Regions from separate parts of the Bacillus lumedeiriae genome, predicted to be linked through region 1. Evidence: riboswitches for the same ligand, from Rfam matches in the RefSeq annotation. Region 1 holds a riboswitch; each other region holds the start of a gene.
What was found. A riboswitch is a leader RNA that binds a small molecule or an ion and turns the genes downstream of it on or off. The one in region 1 is predicted to bind thiamine pyrophosphate.

Region 1 (5,949 bases):
GTACTGTTATTTTTTCTGTGCGCAGGGGGAGCAGAGACCTATGCGTCAGGAAAGAAAAACATTTATATTGGGCTTCATGACAAAATGCTGCCATTTACAAAAGAAGAAGCGTTTATTGTAAACGGCCAGGCAGTTGCTCCGGCAGAAAAGCTATCATACTATTTATACATGAAACAAACAATTAATAAGAATAATGGACTATACATATTTGAAAAAAACGGCCAGCAGTTAGTAGTTAACATAAAAACGAAGGAAGCTTTATTTAACGGCAAAGCAGTTTCTCCTGCGGTCATTTATACGGAAAACGGTAAACTGTATGTCGGTATCCGCTGGCTTGCGGAACAATTTGGGTTCAAGGTTGACTATCTCAGCCATCATCACACTGTAAGGATTTATACAGCAATAGGCTCCAAGTTATCCAATGAAGAATTCTTAGCAGCAAATCAATCGTTTTTTGATCAAATCAACAATGCTCCACCTACACCTATCGCCTATGTAACATTTGATGACGGTCCAAGTGCCCAGTCAGCAAGTATCTTAAAGATACTAGGCGATTATCAAGTGAAAGCGACCTTTTTTTATGTAGAGCCGAATATTAGATATCATGCTGAAATAACGAAGAAGGCTGCGGCAGAAGGGCATTACCTTGCTTTGCACAGTGTAACGCATAAAGTAAATCCTCTGTACAATTCACCGCAAAACTTTATCAATGAAATGGAAAAAACAGATCAGACATTGAAACGAGTGACTGGCCAGTCCTCAATCTTAGTCCGGGCCCCGTATGGCAGTGTACCGTATTTAAAGCAGCCGTTTCGTGATGCCATGGTCAAAAAAGGCTACCGCCTGTGGGATTGGGATGTAGATAGTGAAGACTGGCGGTACAATGCCAGCTCGAAAGCACGTATTCTCCAAAACATTCAAGCTGGTATCCAGCGGCAAAAAAAGAGCGGCGATCAGCACGTCGTCATTTTGCTGCACGAGAAAAAAATTACGGCAGATATGCTGCCTGCCATCTTGCAATATTTGAAAAAAGAAGGCTATGAGATGCGGGCTTACAATCCATCTGCCCACGTCGTTCAAAACTTTTGGAAAGATGCAAGGCTATAAATTAAGAGAATGAAGAAGTAGGGAGTGACTCAAAAGAGGCTGGTGCTTTGGCATGGAGTCACTCCTGTTTATTCTACTTGACTATGTTAATGACTGTTGTTGATTGGAGCGGAAATCAACAGGGGAGCTTAACAAAAAATTAAACCCTAGTATGATAGCCAAAAATAGCTTTCACAGCTGCATTGATTGTAAGCTCTCCCGTTTGGATAGGGGGGACCGCTTCTGAAGAGGAAGATTGTGAAAAAGCTAATACCATCGGTCTTGGATTTTCGGGCTGGCCCCCTTCTACAATTCTTAAAGGAATGTTGTTCACTGTTACACCGATTGTCCGGGCTATCGTATCCGCTTTTTCTGTTGCATTATAAATGGCGAGCTTCAATGCTTCCTGATAATAAATATTTGGGTTTGACACGCGTAATTCGATATTTCTCGCAATGTTGGCCCCATTTTTGACAGCAGCATCATATACGTTTCCAATCTTAGAAAGATCTTTAACAGTTATTTGGAGTAAATGCTCCACTTCATATCCTCTAAACACAGATTGTCCCTCAATATAATCATATTCTGGACGAATGGAATAAGCGGCCGTCCTTATATCATTTTCCTCAATGCCAATTTGTCGTAAGGCTGCAATGACCCGGCTGGAGATCATTGAGTTTTCTTGTTGAGCCGTTTGGGCATCTGGATTTTTCGTTACGATCCCGATTGTTAAGATGGCTTCATCTGGCTTTGCTGTGACATGTCCTTGACCATCTACCGTCATTATATAAGTGGGCTGATTCCGATAAGACCGGTTTGTACGGGCTGGATAATACATAAAACATTCACCTTCCTCATAAAAATGGCTTGATTTTAATTTATATGTTTATGATGTGAAAAAAGAAGGATGGCAGCGGTGATTACATGAGCCAATGCCCGGTACTTACAAGTGTAGAAAGAAGACGAAAAGAGAAATCCGGATAGAATATTACTAAAAATATAATATTCTAAAAATTATGAAAATAATATCTTGCTTTTTGTCGATATAAAGGTATAATGAAGTTAAATCGAATAGTCATAACTAGGGGAGTCCAATGAGCTGGGCTGAGAAAGAAACGCGATGAAGTTTCTTGACTCTTGGGACCTGATCTGGTTCATACCAGCGTGGGGAAGTTAGAACAATCACGAAAGCATAACTACTTCTGCATACATATGAGCCGGGTCCAATGAACGATTGGACACCGGCTTTTTTATGTACTTCTATCAACTTTTCCATTTGTTATGTGCTATATCTCGTCCTTAAACGATTAATCTATTAAAGGGAGAGATTCTTAATGTCTACTACATCTTCATTAAACGAAAAAAACATTTCCATTATGTCCAGTTTTTCCGGCAGCAAAAAAATCTACGTAGAGGGCTCACGTCCAGATTTAAAAGTGCCGATGCGTGAAATTGAGTTAAGCCCAACGACCGGTTCATTTGGAGAAGAAGAAAATCCGCCGGTACGTGTGTATGATACGAGCGGGCCATATACTGACCCTCATCATTCTATTGATATTACGAAAGGCCTGCCGGCGATCCGGAGTCCATGGATTCATGAACGCAATGATACAGAGACCTATGAAGGCAGGGAGATCAAGCCTGAAGATAACGGCTACAAAGATCAAAATGACCCGCGTGCCAATCATCAAGTGTTCCCTAGCTTAAAGCGCCAGCCGCTGCGCGCGAAAAAAGGAAAAAATGTTACTCAGCTTCATTATGCAAAGAAAGGAATTATCACACCTGAGATGGAGTTTATTGCAATTAGGGAAAATATGTCGCCTGAATTTGTAAGGGACGAAGTAGCAAGGGGCCGGGCAATTATCCCAGCTAACATTAACCATCCCGAAATCGAACCGATGATTATCGGACGCAATTTTCATGTGAAAATTAACGCCAATATCGGTAATTCTGCGGTATCTTCCTCTATTGAAGAAGAAGTGGAAAAAATGACGTGGGCCACGCGCTGGGGTGCTGATAACATTATGGATTTATCGACAGGTAAGAACATTCATACGACTCGGGAATGGATCATCCGCAATTCGCCTGTTCCAGTAGGGACTGTTCCTATTTATCAGGCCCTTGAAAAAGTAAATGGTGTAGCGGAAGATCTTACATGGGAAGTGTACCGCGACACATTGATTGAACAAGCAGAGCAGGGAGTCGATTATTTCACTATTCATGCAGGCGTTCTTCTGCGTTATGTTCCTCTAACAGCTAAACGTGTAACAGGGATCGTTTCCCGTGGAGGCTCCATTATGGCTCAATGGTGTTTGTATCATCATAAGGAAAACTTTTTGTATACTCACTTTGAAGAAATCTGTGAAATTATGAAAACGTATGATATTTCCTTCTCATTGGGAGATGGGCTGCGTCCGGGATCGATTGCTGATGCAAATGATGAAGCACAGTTTGCTGAATTAGAAACACTCGGCGAACTGACAAAAGTTGCTTGGGAGCACGATGTTCAAGTCATGGTAGAAGGACCAGGACATGTGCCGATGCATTTAATTAAAGAGAATATGGACAAGCAATTAGAAGTATGTCAGGAAGCGCCCTTCTATACACTTGGACCGCTGACGACCGATATTGCACCTGGGTATGATCATATTACATCGGCGATCGGCGCAGCGATGATCGGCTGGTACGGAACCGCGATGCTTTGTTACGTAACACCGAAAGAGCATTTAGGTCTTCCGAATAAAGACGATGTGCGTACAGGCGTAGTCACATATAAAATTGCGGCCCATGCTGCTGATTTGGCGAAAGGCCATCCAGGCGCGCATAAAAGAGATGATGCGTTATCGAAAGCCCGCTTTGAGTTCCGCTGGAGAGACCAGTTTAATTTATCATTGGATCCTGAACGTGCGCTGGAATATCATGATGAAACACTCCCGGCTGAAGGAGCAAAAACAGCCCATTTCTGCTCAATGTGCGGTCCGAAGTTTTGCAGTATGAGAATTTCACAGGACATTCGCAATTACGCGAAGGAAAACAAATTAGATACGGATGAAGCCATCGAAAAGGGGATGGAAGAGAAGGCGAAAGAATTTAAAGAAGCCGGCAGTCAGATCTATCAGTGATTTTTTAAGGAGGTTATTCGAATGAATGCCCAAAAAATCGAAGCGGAAATCAATCAACTAAAGACAGATCTTAGTTTCTTACAAAAACGGTTAAAAATGATCCAGGAAAACTGCGAACATCAATTCAAAGGGAATCAATACTATGAAACTTGTATAAAGTGTAAGAAAGTGAACGTGTTGTATTATTAACAACAGTCTAAAAGAGAATTTGTTTATCATTTGGCGGCTGGGAATTTTCCCAGCCGCTTCTATATGTATATGTAAGGGAATATTTATTCGAAAGGGGACTGTGCGGGTGGGCAGCCGCACAGCAAACGTGCATATTTTTTTCTAGTGAGAGAACAGCTCACGGGACAAGTAGGCTGTTCATATATCCATCATAATCCAATTGAGAATGAATGTCAATGATAAATGATAATGATTTTCAAATTCATTTTTAAATAGAGAGAAAAGAGTGGACTTCTTCTACTAAGAGGCAACTTCCTCATATGCTTTTTGGGATGAATTATAACTTTTAGAAAATAAAACAGGGATGCTCTTAGTCAATGAATCACTGACTTTCAGAACATCCCCATTTTTTTATTTGCTCAGCATTACTTTTTCAATGTCATCAAGCATATGATTCGCCGCGATGACACCTCCAGCTGTGTTCCAAGTAGTATCGCTCACTTTGTGGACGTTGCCGGCTTTCGCAACGTTCAAGTTTTTAAAGAGAGGATCATTAATCCATTCTTTTTCGAGTTCAGCAGCTTTGCCGTCGCCTGTTTCATACGTGAAGTAGAAAAGGATGTCACCATCCATAGCAGGCATGCGCTCTTTTGTCGCATTCATTTCAGCGAAGTCTGGCTTATCCTGCTCTTTCGGACGGGCGAAGCCAAGTTGTTCAAGGATAACACCAGAGAAAGAGTCTTTGTGGTAAATACGGACATCTCCTGCCATAAAGCGGACGATCGACACTTCTTGATTTAGCTTATCGCCAAGCTCGTCTTTCATAGAAGCGATGCGATCATTGTAGGCAGCGAGCACTTCTTCGCCTTTTTCTTCTTTATTAACAGCTTTAGCATATAATTTGAAGTTTTCTTGCCAATCGCCACGAAGCGTTTCAGAGAAAACAGTTGGAGCAATCGCGCTCAATTGGTCATATAATTTCTCTTGTCGCAGTTTATTGCCAATGATTAAATCTGGCTTTAATTTAGCGATTGCTTCTACGTTCACCGGATCTTCTTTCCCAACGACCTGTACATCTTTCATTTCATCTTTAATATGATCGTACCAAGGGTTACCTGTCCATGATTCAACAGCACCGACTGGTGTGACACCGAGAGCTAGAAGTGCTTCTGTTCCTTCGTTTGTTAAAATGACTACCCGTTTAGGTGTGCTTTTTATTTCTGTCGTTCCCATAGCATGTTCTACTGTGTAACTTCCTTCAGCTTCTTTTTTCTTTTCTGGCTGATCTTTCACTTCTTCTTTGTTGCCGCATGCACCAAGCAAGAATAACAATAAAAGAGAAAGAAAGGCCACTGATACTTTTTTCATACTCATATGTATGTTTCCTCCTATATACATAAGGTTTGTTGAAAGGAGGCTGTGCAGGTGAGCAGCCGCACCGCCGACATGAATATCCTTTCTAGTTAAGAGAATAGCAGCAGAATGCGCTGTTCCCTTAAAATCATATTTTAATTGATAATGAAAGTCAATAACTAATGATAATGATTTTCAAATTCATTGACGATCGCCATTT
Region 2 (5,949 bases), on a different contig from region 1:
CCATCGCGACGTTCGGCTCTTCTCTTATTTGGTTTCCTGCTGGAATAGCCAAAGCATATCCTGTTCAACATGCGGTCAATGTGATGGCCGGTGTGCTGCTCGGCCCAGGGCCTGCGGTTATTATCGCATTTGTAACTGGATTGCTTCGAAACCTTATGGGGACAGGCTCGTTATTAGCTTTTCCAGGCGGAATGATTGGAGCTTTTCTTGCCGGATATATTTATCAAAAAACGAGACATGCTTGGGGGGCTTCTATTGGAGAAATAACTGGTACGGGACTAATTGCTTCTTTATTCGCTGTGCCTTATGCAAAAATTTTGATGGGAACGACAGTCGGCGCCTTTTTCTTTTTGCCTGCGTTTCTTGTCAGCAGTCTTTCCGGATCATTGATTGGCCTTGTTTTAGTGAAACGGATCGTCAAAATGAAAGTCTGGAAATATCGTCCTAATCATTGATTCCAACGAATCGAAACGGCCAGCTTACAACATTGCAAATTCCCTGAATCTGTTTGTAGTTCAAGCCGAAAAAAATCTGGATTAAAAGAAATAGCCGCTTTTGTGAGCATTCCGGACGATCGGATGAGCCGTTCTACTTCTTGTCGGTTAGAAGATTGAGCAGCAGCCATTAAGCGAAAGGCAAAATCATTGTCAGTCGTTATCTTGTTTAGAAGCAGAGTTGTTTCATTCAAGAGCCTTTTCATTGATTGGGCAGACTGTTTAAAGAAGACTGTATTGACTGTAGGATAAGGTCTTATGAATGCTTGGTGAAGATCATAATTTGTAAATGTAGTAGCATAGGGACGCCCATACGGATAAAAATAATACACAGCAGCATAGCTCCTTCCGCAAATGAACTTTCTATTAATATACATGTGAATGATAAATAAAATGATCGCTTTAATTTATTTAAAAATTCAGAATTTTATTGATGTAAGGCTATAAGTATGTTACAACTAAGTAAAGTCTAATTAAATAGTTTGATCCTTGGGGGTGCTTTAATAAGCTGAGAAAGGTGAAATACCTTAACCCTTATTACCTGAACTGGGTCATGCCAGCGTAGGGAAGAGGCATTGTGAGTATGTTAAGCTGCAATTCTTTTTGTCATTGCAGCAAAATAAGAACTTATAAAACTGCTTCTCCCTGTGAGAAGCAGTTTTTTTATTGTTCTAACGATGGATAAAGGTTTAAAAGTGTGAACAAAAAATCCGGAATGATGCACAACGCATGCAAATGTATGAACAAACGTCTATACGCATTTCTAGGCAGTTAGGCATTGCAATTAATAGATTCTAAGGAGTGTATATCAATGAAGTTTAGTGAAAGGTTACATGAGAAATTACAACCGATCTGGAGGCAAAATCATAAGCATCCTTTTGTAAAGGGGATCGGCGATGGAACGCTTGATCAGCGGAAATTCCGTTTTTATATGGTTCAGGATTATTTATATTTAATCGATTATTCCAAGGTGTTTGCGCTTGGAGCTGTTAAAGCGACGGATGTGGAGACGATGGGAAGGTTTGCGTCCTTATTGAATGAGACTCTTAATTTCGAAATGTCGCTTCACCGCCAGTATGCAGCTAGGTTTGGTATTTCAGAGGAAGAGCTGGAGCAGGCGAAGCCATCTCCAATTACACTTGCGTATACACATTATATGCTCCATGTCAGTCAGAATGGGACCCTTGCTGAGCTGATTTCTGCACTGTTGCCGTGTGCATGGAGTTACTGGGAGATTGGAAAGGAACTGAATGAAATTCCAGGTGCAAGTGAACATGAGCTGTATGGTGACTGGATAAAAATGTACTCATCGAAAGAGTTCGGCGAGCTGGCTGTATGGTGCATCGAACTATTAGATAAACACACAGCCGGAAAGAGTGAAGAAGAGCTTGATCGATTGGAAGAAATCTTTCTAAATACGACCCGCTATGAGTATATGTTCTGGGATATGGCATACAATGAGCAAATGTGGCCTGGAGATGAATAAAAAAGTTCTAGAGTTTGAGAATGTGACTTTTTCCTATAAAGAAAAAAAGCAGGGGCGCTCTGTCCCTATTCTTCAATCTTTAAATGTAGATATTTATGATCAGGAATTTATTACGATTGTAGGTGCGAGCGGGTCAGGAAAAAGTACACTTTTCAGATTAATTACCGGACTTGAAGATCCCGATGAAGGAAAGATTTTTATTAATGGACAGATACATGAAAGCAGGCTTGGAAAAGCCGGGTACATGCCTCAGCAGGATTTATTGATGCCATGGCGGACGGTTCTCGAAAATGCAGCCCTGCCCCTTGAATTAAAAGGCATTCATAAAGAAGAAGCCCGGAAACAGATTGTTCCTCTTCTTGAAGAATTCGGATTAGCTGGAATGGAGAATCGCTTTCCTCATGAATTATCAGGAGGCATGAGGCAGCGCGTTTCTTTTTTGCGTACGTCGTTAAGCGGCTCCAATGTACTATTGCTTGATGAGCCTTTCAGTGCACTTGATGCCATTACGAGGCTGTCAATGCAGGAATGGCTGATGGCTCAGTGGGAGAAACGAAAAAACACGATCATATTTATTACACATGATGTCAATGAGGCGCTTTTTCTATCTGACCGCATTTTCGTTTTTTCTGAAAAACCTGTTCACACACTTGAAGAAGTCAACGTGCCCCTCTCGAGACCGAGAGATTTACAAGACTTAAATCAACCGGACATGATTGAGCTAAGGGAGCATTTGCTTGAGCAGCTGAGAGGGAAGGTGACAGTGTGAGAAAGGTAAAAGGAATGCTGCCGGCAGCCTTATTAATTGCGGCTTTTCTGTTCATTTGGGAAGCTGCAGCGCGGGGGATGAACATGATGTTTATTCTTCCGCCGCCGACAGGCGTTCTCAGTAAGTTATGGGAATTGAAAGAGCCGCTATTGTTCGAACATCTGCCTGCTACGCTGGCGATTATCATCATAGGCCTGGCTATTTCTATTTTATTAGGAACGGGGATCGCTGTTTGGATGAGCATCAGTCCGACTGTGGAAAAAGCGCTTTACCCGATTATTATCTCCTCACAGATGATTCCGATCATTGCACTTGCGCCGATTTTTGTTCTTTGGTTCGGCTACTCCATTTGGAGCAAGGTAGTCGTAACTGTGTTGATTACGTTTTTTCCTATCACGGTGAATACATATGATGGACTGCAATCTGGGAGTAAAGAATTGAAAGAACTAATGATGACAATGGGTGCGGGGAAAAAAGAGGTCTTTATCAAATTGCTCGTTCCATCCTCTTTGCCGCACTTCTATTCGGGAGTGAAAGTAGCTGTTACATTAAGTGTGATCGGTGCTGCAATCGGCGAATGGCTCGGGGCGCAGGCTGGGCTTGGGTATTTCAGCCGGCGAATGATGACACAGTTTGATGGAGCTGCGGTTTTCGCGCCTATCGTGTTGTTATCAGCTATTGGCATTGTGTTGTTCATCATCGTCAAAATCATAGAAAATAGATCATTAAAATGGAGGAAATCAGGATGAAGAAGTGGTTAGTACTTATACTCGCTGTACTGCTTGCAGGCTGTAATGCCGGTGGTACGGATAAAAAAGAAACAGTAGCAGAAGAGGGGGCGAAAGATAAAGAAAATGTCACGATTATGCTTGATTGGTACCCAAATGCCGTTCACAGCTTTTTATATGCAGCAGAAGAAAAAGGTTATTTTGAAGAAGAAGGAATCAATGTCGATATTCAATTTCCAGCAAATCCGACAGACCCGATTACTTTAGCCGCTGCTGGGAAAGTAACGCTTGGCATTTCTTATCAGCCTGATGTCATCATGGCAAGGACGGACCAGGGGGTAAATGTGAAGTCCGTTGGCGCTATCGTCCGTTCGCCGTTAAACCACGTAATGTTTCTAGAAGACAGCCCGATTAAGACACCAAAAGATTTGGAAGGAAAAACAGTCGGCTTTACGGGTATCCCGTTAAACGAAGCGATTATCGATACGATGGTTGAGAAGGATAAAGGAAATCCGGAAAAAGTAAAGATGCTGGACGTAGGATTTGAATTAAATTCAGCTATTACTACGAAAAAAGCGGACGCAGTCGTGGGTGCTTACATTAACCATGAAGTCCCTCTATTGAAACATGAAGGCTTTGAAACGCGTAACTTTGATCCAACAGAATACGGTGTACCAAGCTTTTATGAACTTGTAGCTGTAACAAGTGATCAAACGTGGGAAGAGAAGCAAGATACGATTAAAGCATTTTGGCGGGCTGCAGAGAAAGGCTTTGCTTTTACTGAAGAACACCCGGATGAAGCGCTGCAGATTTTATTAAGCAAACAAGATGAAGCAAACTTTCCGCTTGTTGAAGAAGTAGAAAAACAAAGCCTTAGTATCCTGCTTCCAAAAATGAAATCAGAAGAAGGATTTGGCAGCCAGTCAAAGCAGCCATGGCAAGAAACGAGTGACTGGATGAAAAAAGCTGGACTCATCAAAAATGAGCCGAAGTTAGAGGATATGTTTGTCAACATTGCTCAATAAAGAAATAACCCCCACTGAATCTCTGTATACCTAGCGATTTAGTGGGGTTTTTGTGTTATGATAGAATCATAGATCATATGAGAGGGGAAAGAGAGATGGGAAAAGGGCTTGAAGGAAAGAGAATTGTTATTGCCGGCTCTAGAAAAACAGAAGAAATGAGCGCAATTATTGAAAAACAAGGAGGAGCATCGCTTGTCCGTCCGTTACAGGGAACAGCATTTTTGGCGGAAGATCAGGTCGGCGGGGAAATCAAAGAGTTGATCAGCAGCCAGGCCGACTGGGTCATTTTTACAACAGGCATCGGTACAGAGGCGTTAGTCGAAACAGCTGGAAAAATAGGAGTACAAGGAGAATTCTTACAAGTGATCCAACGAGCAAAAGCGGCTGCCAGGGGATACAAAACTTTTGCCGCTTTAAAGAAACTGGGAATTGTACCGCTTGCAGTGGATGATGACGGCACGACAGCTGGACTGATCCGAGCACTGGAAAAAGAAGACTTTGCCAACAAACGCGTGGCTGTTCAGCTTCATGGAGAAAATGCACCGTCATTAATCGCATTTTTAGAAGGAAAAGGAGCAGTTGTTCAATGCTTGCTACCTTACCGTCATCATGCTCCTGAAGAAGAAGTGGTGAAAAAAGCACTGAATGAAATCATTGACAAAGAGGTAGACGCCGTCTGCTTTACGACAGCTGTGCAAGTTCGTTTTTTATTCCATTATGCAAAAGAGACAGGACGTAAGGATGAACTGCTTGCTGCTTTTGCTTCTGATACGTTAGCCGGAGCAGTGGGAAAAGTGACAGCGGAAGCGCTGACGGAAGAAGGAGTGTCCCGCATGATCGTGCCTGAACTTGAGCGGATGGGTGCAATGATTATGAAATTATCACGATATTATCAAGAGCAGGAAGCATATCCAAGTTTATAGAATGATAGTTTCACGCTAAAATCGCTTTTGCCTGCAATTGGTGAGGGATTTCCTATTAAAATTCAGCCGGGTTGTCAAAAGATTGAAAATTTCAAACATACAAGGTACAATTTGAATACAACTAAAATGTGAACCGGGAGCTGGCGGACGCCGGCTGAGAGTGCAGCTATCCCGCTGCAGACCGTGTGAACCTGTTGGATAATGCCAGCGCAGGGAATGTGACAAGAATTTAGAGCACGTGCGCCGGCACTGTGCTTTTTTTGTTTGGCCATGTTAATGGTTATTGTTGATTGGAACGGAAGGCGCAAGACCCCTGCGGGAAAAGCGTGTCCACGGGAGATCCCGCAGACGCGACAGCAGCGCGGAAAGCTCCAGGGCCGCCCGGTGCCCCAGTGGAAATCATCAGGTGGGTTTAACAAAGACTTTTGTTTTAGAAAGGATGGAGGATATGGATAAAAGTAAAATTACCCGCATGCTTGCAGAAGTAAGAAAACAACGTCCGCTCGTACATAACATTACAAATG
Region 3 (5,949 bases), on a different contig from region 1:
CTCCTTATTGATTTCATTTCGATAATATGCAGCAGTATCTGCCGGATCTTTACTCCCGAAAATCCCCGACATCACAGCGATTCCGCTTGCACCAGCTTCTTTTACTTCTTGAATATGATGCGGCATAATTCCTCCAATCGCTATGATCGGCATGTTCACAGCACGTGTAGCCGCTTTCAGCTGTTCTAAGCCAGCTGGTGTTCTGCCGGGTTTAGAAGCCGTCGGATAAATATGACCGAACAAGCCCCAGTCCGCCCCATTACTCTCAGCTTTTATAGCAGCAGCCGGTTCATGAATGGAACATCCTGCTTTCATAGAAGCAGTAAACGGCTTTACTATCTGTAACGGAAGGCTGTTTTCAGTCAACTGTACGCCACCGGCTTCTGCTGCCAGCGCTACATCTACCCGGTCATTTACAATGATCTTTTCCGCGGGTACATCAGCCTCTATAAACGTTTGCACCCAGTGAAACAATTCTTTAGCGCTGCGATGCTTTTCCCTAATATGGATGTAGTCGACAAATGGGTGAATGATGGAGGCTATGTCAGACGCCTGCTCCAGCTCTTGCTTCCCTGTCGTAATTGCGTGAAGTTGAAAAGACATTTGTCTCCTCCTCACTAGCTAGAATATCCCAATCTTTTGAAACCGGCTGATAACCGAGCTGTTTCAACCTTGTTTTCACTTCATCTACTGTACGTGTATCAGAGATTTCAAATTGGCTGTTATCCTCTTTTTTGTTTGCATATCCGCCGACCACGGTGGAAGAAGCTGCAGACATTTTTGTTACACCGAGTTTAATCAGATGATCCCTAAGTGCCGCCTCTTCGCGGGTAGACAGTGTAATGCCTGCACGCGGCATAAAAATCCGAAAAGCAAGCATGGCTTGAACCAGATCTTTATCTTCTACAAGAACTCTCGGCTCAAATCCTCCTAAGTTCGGACGAATGCGGGGAAAAGAAACAGCAACGTCAGTTTCTATATATTTTTTCTGTAAATACTGGGCATGCATTGCGGTAAAAAACACTTCTTTTCTCCAGTTATCCATTCCTAGCAATGCTCCGATATTAATAGACCTCATACCGGCCTCGCAGCCCCGCTCTGGTGCATCGAGACGATAACGATAATTTCTTTTTGGCCCTTTTAGATGAATTTCCTTGTAAATGTCTTCATTATATACTTCTTGATATACAGTCAGTCCATCCACGCCTGCTTGGAAAAGCTGTCTATACTCATTCGTATCAAGCGGCTGTACTTCAATAGCAATCGAGGCTGCGTGACTTCTTAAAATTTTTGCACTTTCGGCTAAATAAGAAACAGAAGAATGAATGCGTGATTCCCCAGTCAATAAAATGACGTGCTGAATCCCCATCTCTTTTAATGCCTTTGCTTCTTGATCAATTTCTAATGCTGTTAATTTCCGTCTTGGAAAGTCATTGTCAAAGCTAAAACTGCAATACGCACATTTATTCACACAATAATCAGTCAAATAAAGAGGCGCATACAAAGAGATCACTTTGCCAAAATGCTGAACAGTCAGCTTATGGGCTTTCTGCGCCATCTCCTCTAAACGCTCCACTGCTGCAGGCGAAAGGAGCACGAGTAGATCATTCTCGTTCAAATTCGTTTTGCTTAACACTTTATCTACGTCTTTCACTGTGACACGGTCTAGCATTTCTTCATACGGTTTATTTTTGATTTGATCGTATACATCGTAAAAGCTCATGTTACCCCTCCTTTTTAACGTAAGAAACCAGTTAACGGTGATGAAGCGTTAGCCCTTTGTGAAACAGATCCTAGGCCTGCTAAGTAAGCTTTTCTTCCGGCGATGACAGCTAGGTTAAATGCTTCTGCCATACTGATCGGATCATCAGCTGTAGCAATCGCTGTGTTCACAAGAACAGCATCTGCTCCCATTTCCATCGCCTCTGCTGCTTCAGATGGTCTTCCGATACCGGCATCAACAATGATTGGCAGCGTCTTTTCCTCTATTAAAATCCGAATCATTTCCTTCATACGGATACCCCTGTTTGAACCAATCGGTGAACCAAGCGGCATAATAGCCGCTGCGCCGGCATCCGCCAGTTTTTTCGCTGCCATCAAATCCGGGTTCATATAAGGAAGGACAACAAATCCTTCATTGGCGAGTATATCCGTAGCCCGAATCGTTTCTTCATTATCCGGCAATAAATATTTTTGATCGGAAATTACTTCGATTTTAATCCAGTTGCCCATCCCGGCTGCTCTCGCCAATCTCGCAATTCTCACTGCTTCTTCGGCATTTCTCGCCCCTGATGTATTTGGCATAATAATCATATTCGGCGGAATGTCTTCTAAAATGTTTTCATGACCAGCCTCCAAGTCTACCCGTCGGACGGCTACTGTGACCACCTCTGATCCTGACTGTGCAAAAGCTTGTTTCATCACGGAATGATCCGCAAATTTCCCTGTACCTGTAAAAAGACGATTCGTTAATTTCGTTTGACCAATCATTAATTCATCCATCATAATTCCTCCTTTTTACAATGAAAAAGAGCCTACCACAGTGGCAGGCTCTTTTATGTATATTAAATAACATAAAATGCAAGCTTCCCTCCGTTGGTACTAACCAAATCAGGTTCAAGAGTTGGATAATGTTTATCCTCTCAGCCTTAAAGGCACCCCTAGCTAACTTTCTTTTATTTAATTATCTCTATTATACTCTGAATTTTCTAAATTGTTAAGTTTTTTGTCTAATTTTAATAGATCTCTAATTTCTGTGAGCAATTCTTCCTCTTTTGATAGTGAAGGCGGTGTTTCTTCCGCTTTTTCCTGATGGTACAGTTTGTTAAACAGCTTAACGAATAAGAAAATAGAAAAAGATATAATAAGAAAATCAACAATCGTTTGCAGGAAGTTGCCATATTTAACGACAGCTCCTCCAAAATGAAACGCTAAATTTGAAAAATCAACTCCCCCGATCAGCAAACCGATCAAAGGCATAATCATATCGTTTACAAGTGAAGTAACAATCTTACCAAAAGCTGCTCCAATAATAACCCCAACGGCTAAATCAATGACATTGCCCCGCATAGCAAACTTCTTAAACTCTTGAAACACAGCCATTACATTCCTTTCCATTATCTTTGCTTTCTAACTATAACAAAAGCATAGTAAACTGTCCTTCTTTTATTACATATTTTATTAAAGTTTCTAGGATACTACTTTGAATTTTGCACATAATGAATTAAAAATAAAAATACGTGGCAACCAGCCACATATTTTTATTTTTTATACAGTCAATATTTCTTTTTTATTCTTCCGATCTAATTACTTTCCAAACGGCTGTTATTTCTCCGCTCTCCTTCTCATCCAAAACGAATGACCCGTTCGAATAACGATCACTCGGTTTTAACGTAGAAAAATCGAAGAGTTCCCTCTTTCCCTTCTTTGTTTGCAGTACGACCGATTCCCCTCGTTCAATCGTCGTTAATTGAACGACGCGATGAGGATTTCCTTTCAATTCCCGCAGCATAAGGACACCCCTTGATGCCCGTGATACCGGCTCAAATTCAGTTGACTTCATTTTCTTTACGGCTCCGCGCTGTGTAGTGAGCAGCAAATCTTTTTCTTCATTTGATTCCCACACTTCTACACCGACCAAATAATCACCGTCTTTTACGTTCATTCCTTTTACTCCTGCTGCACGCGGTCCTACGATACTTGCCTCATCCTCGGAAAATAAGAGTCCGTAACCGAAAAATGTCGACAAGAACACTTGTTTTTTTCCGTTCGTTAAATGAACTCCAACTACTTCGTCATCATCTTTTAGCCTAATAGCTGTTAACGCTCGTGAATAGCGCTGCACTTTGTAAGAAGATAATTCTGTTCGCTTAATTGTGCCATTTTTCGTAGCAAATAATAAATAGGACGGTTCCTGAAAATCTTTAATAGCAAAAGCAGCGATAATGAACTCTTCTTTTTCGATAGAAACAAGACTGGCCACATGCTGGCCAAGATCTTTCCAGCGAATATCAGGCAGTTCATGAACAGGCAAATACAAATAGTTTCCTTTATTCGTAAAGATGAGTAAAACATCGGTTGTATTTACTTCTTGTTTATAGAGGAGATAATCTGTTTCCTTCATCGCCAAGTCTTTTCCGCCTGATGCGGAATAGGAACGCAGGCTTGTCCGTTTAATGTAGCCGTCTCTTGTCACAGTCACGATCACGTCTTCATTTGGAATTAATACTTCAAGACTGACTTTTATTTCTTCAATTTCTTTTTCAATGACTGTCCGCCGCTCGTCATTGTATTTTCTCTTCATCTCTTTTAATTCTTTTTTGATGACAGTTGTCAGTTTCTTTTCACTCGCTAAAATGGCAGTCAGCTGCTCGATTTCAGCTGCCAGTTCTCCAGCCTCTTTCTGTAAAGCTGTAATGTCTGTGTTCGTCAGCCGGTACAATTGCAAGCTGACGATCGCTTCTGCCTGCGCTTCTGTAAAATCAAAAGCAGCCATTAAATTATTTTTGGCATCCTTCTTATCTTTCGATGCCCTAATGGCCGCAATGACTTCATCAAGTATTGACAGTGCTTTGATCAATCCCTCGACAATGTGCTGCCGGGCCTGCGCTTTCGCTAAATCGTATTCCGAGCGCTTCGTAACGACTTCTTTCTGGTGACTTATGTAGGCATCTAATAGTTCGGCCAAGCCCATTAATACAGGCCGCTGATTATGAATAGCAACCATATTAAAACTATAACTGATCTGCAAATCACTTGCTTTGTATAAATAATTTAATATTCCTTTCGCATCGCCATCTTTTTTTAATTCAATGACGATCCGCAGGCCGGTACGGTCGGTTTCATCCCTTACTTCCGCGATGCCTTCCACTTTCCGGTCAATTCTGAAATCATCTATTTTTTTGACGAGATTTGCTTTGTTCACATCGTATGGGATTTCTGTAATAACAATTTGCTTCTTTCCGCCCCTAATTTCTTCAATGTCCGCTTTTCCGCGTACAATCACTTTTCCTTTTCCGGTCTTATACGCTTTTTCAATGCCATCGACACCTTGGATAATCCCGCCCGTTGGAAAATCCGGCCCTTTTATCACTGTCATTAAATCGGCTACCGTACATGCAGGACGTTCCATCCTCATAATGACCGCATCAATCACTTCGCCCAGCTGATGCGGGGGAATGTCAGTAGCGTACCCGGCAGAAATTCCCGTTGAGCCATTCACTAATAGGTTAGGGAAACGCGCCGGCAAAACAGTCGGCTCTTCTGTCGTATCATCAAAATTCGGGATAAAATCGACGGTCCGTTTTTCAATATCTTTTAACAGCTCTCCAGAAATAGCGGAAAGCCTCGCCTCTGTGTAACGCATAGCAGCCGGCGGATCACCGTCAACAGAGCCGTTATTGCCGTGCATTTCCACGAGCAGCTGGCGGAGCTTCCACTCCTGACTCATTCGCACCATCGCATCATAAACAGATGAATCGCCGTGTGGATGAAAATTGCCGATCACGTTTCCGACCGTTTTGGCCGATTTCCGAAACCCTTTTTCATGCGTATTGCCTTCTGTATACATCGCATATAAAATCCGGCGCTGAACCGGCTTTAAACCATCGCGGGCATCAGGCAGTGCCCGTTCTTGGATAATATATTTACTATAGCGGCCAAACCGGTCGCCTAATACATCTTCAAGGGGCAGATCTTGAAACACTTCTTTTTGCATCTAGTTATTCCTCCTCGCCGACTGAAAGGTTTTCATTTTCTAATATGTTGCTGTCGTCTTCCAGTCCAAACGCGACATTCGATTCAATCCATTTGCGGCGCGGTTCGACCTTATCGCCCATTAATGTCGTCACACGGCGCTCTGCACGGGCCGCATCATCGATCAATACACGAATAAGCGTTCTTGATTCAGGGCTCATCGTCGTTTCCCACAGCTGGTCGGCATTCATTTCA

Region 2: linked by a shared signal. The riboswitch ahead of tenA (thiaminase II) and the one ahead of thiC (phosphomethylpyrimidine synthase ThiC) in region 1 are both predicted to bind thiamine pyrophosphate.
Region 3: linked by a shared signal. The riboswitch ahead of QYG89_RS05685 (thiazole synthase) and the one ahead of thiC (phosphomethylpyrimidine synthase ThiC) in region 1 are both predicted to bind thiamine pyrophosphate.

Annotation. Positions count from the first base shown of each region.
Region 1 covers NZ_JAUIYO010000011.1:5,066-11,014, forward strand. The annotation lists gene QYG89_RS12520 (polysaccharide deacetylase) at 1-1,107, shown strand, start outside; gene QYG89_RS12525 (SIMPL domain-containing protein) at 1,247-1,924, opposite strand; TPP riboswitch at 2,160-2,274, shown strand; gene thiC (phosphomethylpyrimidine synthase ThiC) at 2,421-4,208, shown strand; gene QYG89_RS12535 (serine protease) at 4,230-4,397, shown strand; gene QYG89_RS12540 (ABC transporter substrate-binding protein) at 4,788-5,744, opposite strand.
Region 2 covers NZ_JAUIYO010000002.1:35,967-41,915, forward strand. The annotation lists gene thiW (energy coupling factor transporter S component ThiW) at 1-455, shown strand, start outside; gene QYG89_RS03745 (hypothetical protein) at 449-826, opposite strand; TPP riboswitch at 976-1,079, shown strand; gene tenA (thiaminase II) at 1,306-1,980, shown strand; gene QYG89_RS03755 (ABC transporter ATP-binding protein) at 1,973-2,749, shown strand; gene QYG89_RS03760 (ABC transporter permease) at 2,764-3,498, shown strand; gene QYG89_RS03765 (ABC transporter substrate-binding protein) at 3,495-4,502, shown strand; gene QYG89_RS03770 (uroporphyrinogen-III synthase) at 4,598-5,425, shown strand; gene thiM (hydroxyethylthiazole kinase) at 5,874-5,949, shown strand, end outside.
Region 3 covers NZ_JAUIYO010000002.1:446,745-452,693, reverse strand. The annotation lists gene QYG89_RS05695 (thiamine phosphate synthase) at 1-603, opposite strand, end outside; gene thiH (2-iminoacetate synthase ThiH) at 545-1,723, opposite strand; gene QYG89_RS05685 (thiazole synthase) at 1,738-2,502, opposite strand; TPP riboswitch at 2,571-2,672, opposite strand; gene mscL (large conductance mechanosensitive channel protein MscL) at 2,680-3,096, opposite strand; gene parC (DNA topoisomerase IV subunit A) at 3,290-5,716, opposite strand; gene parE (DNA topoisomerase IV subunit B) at 5,721-5,949, opposite strand, start outside.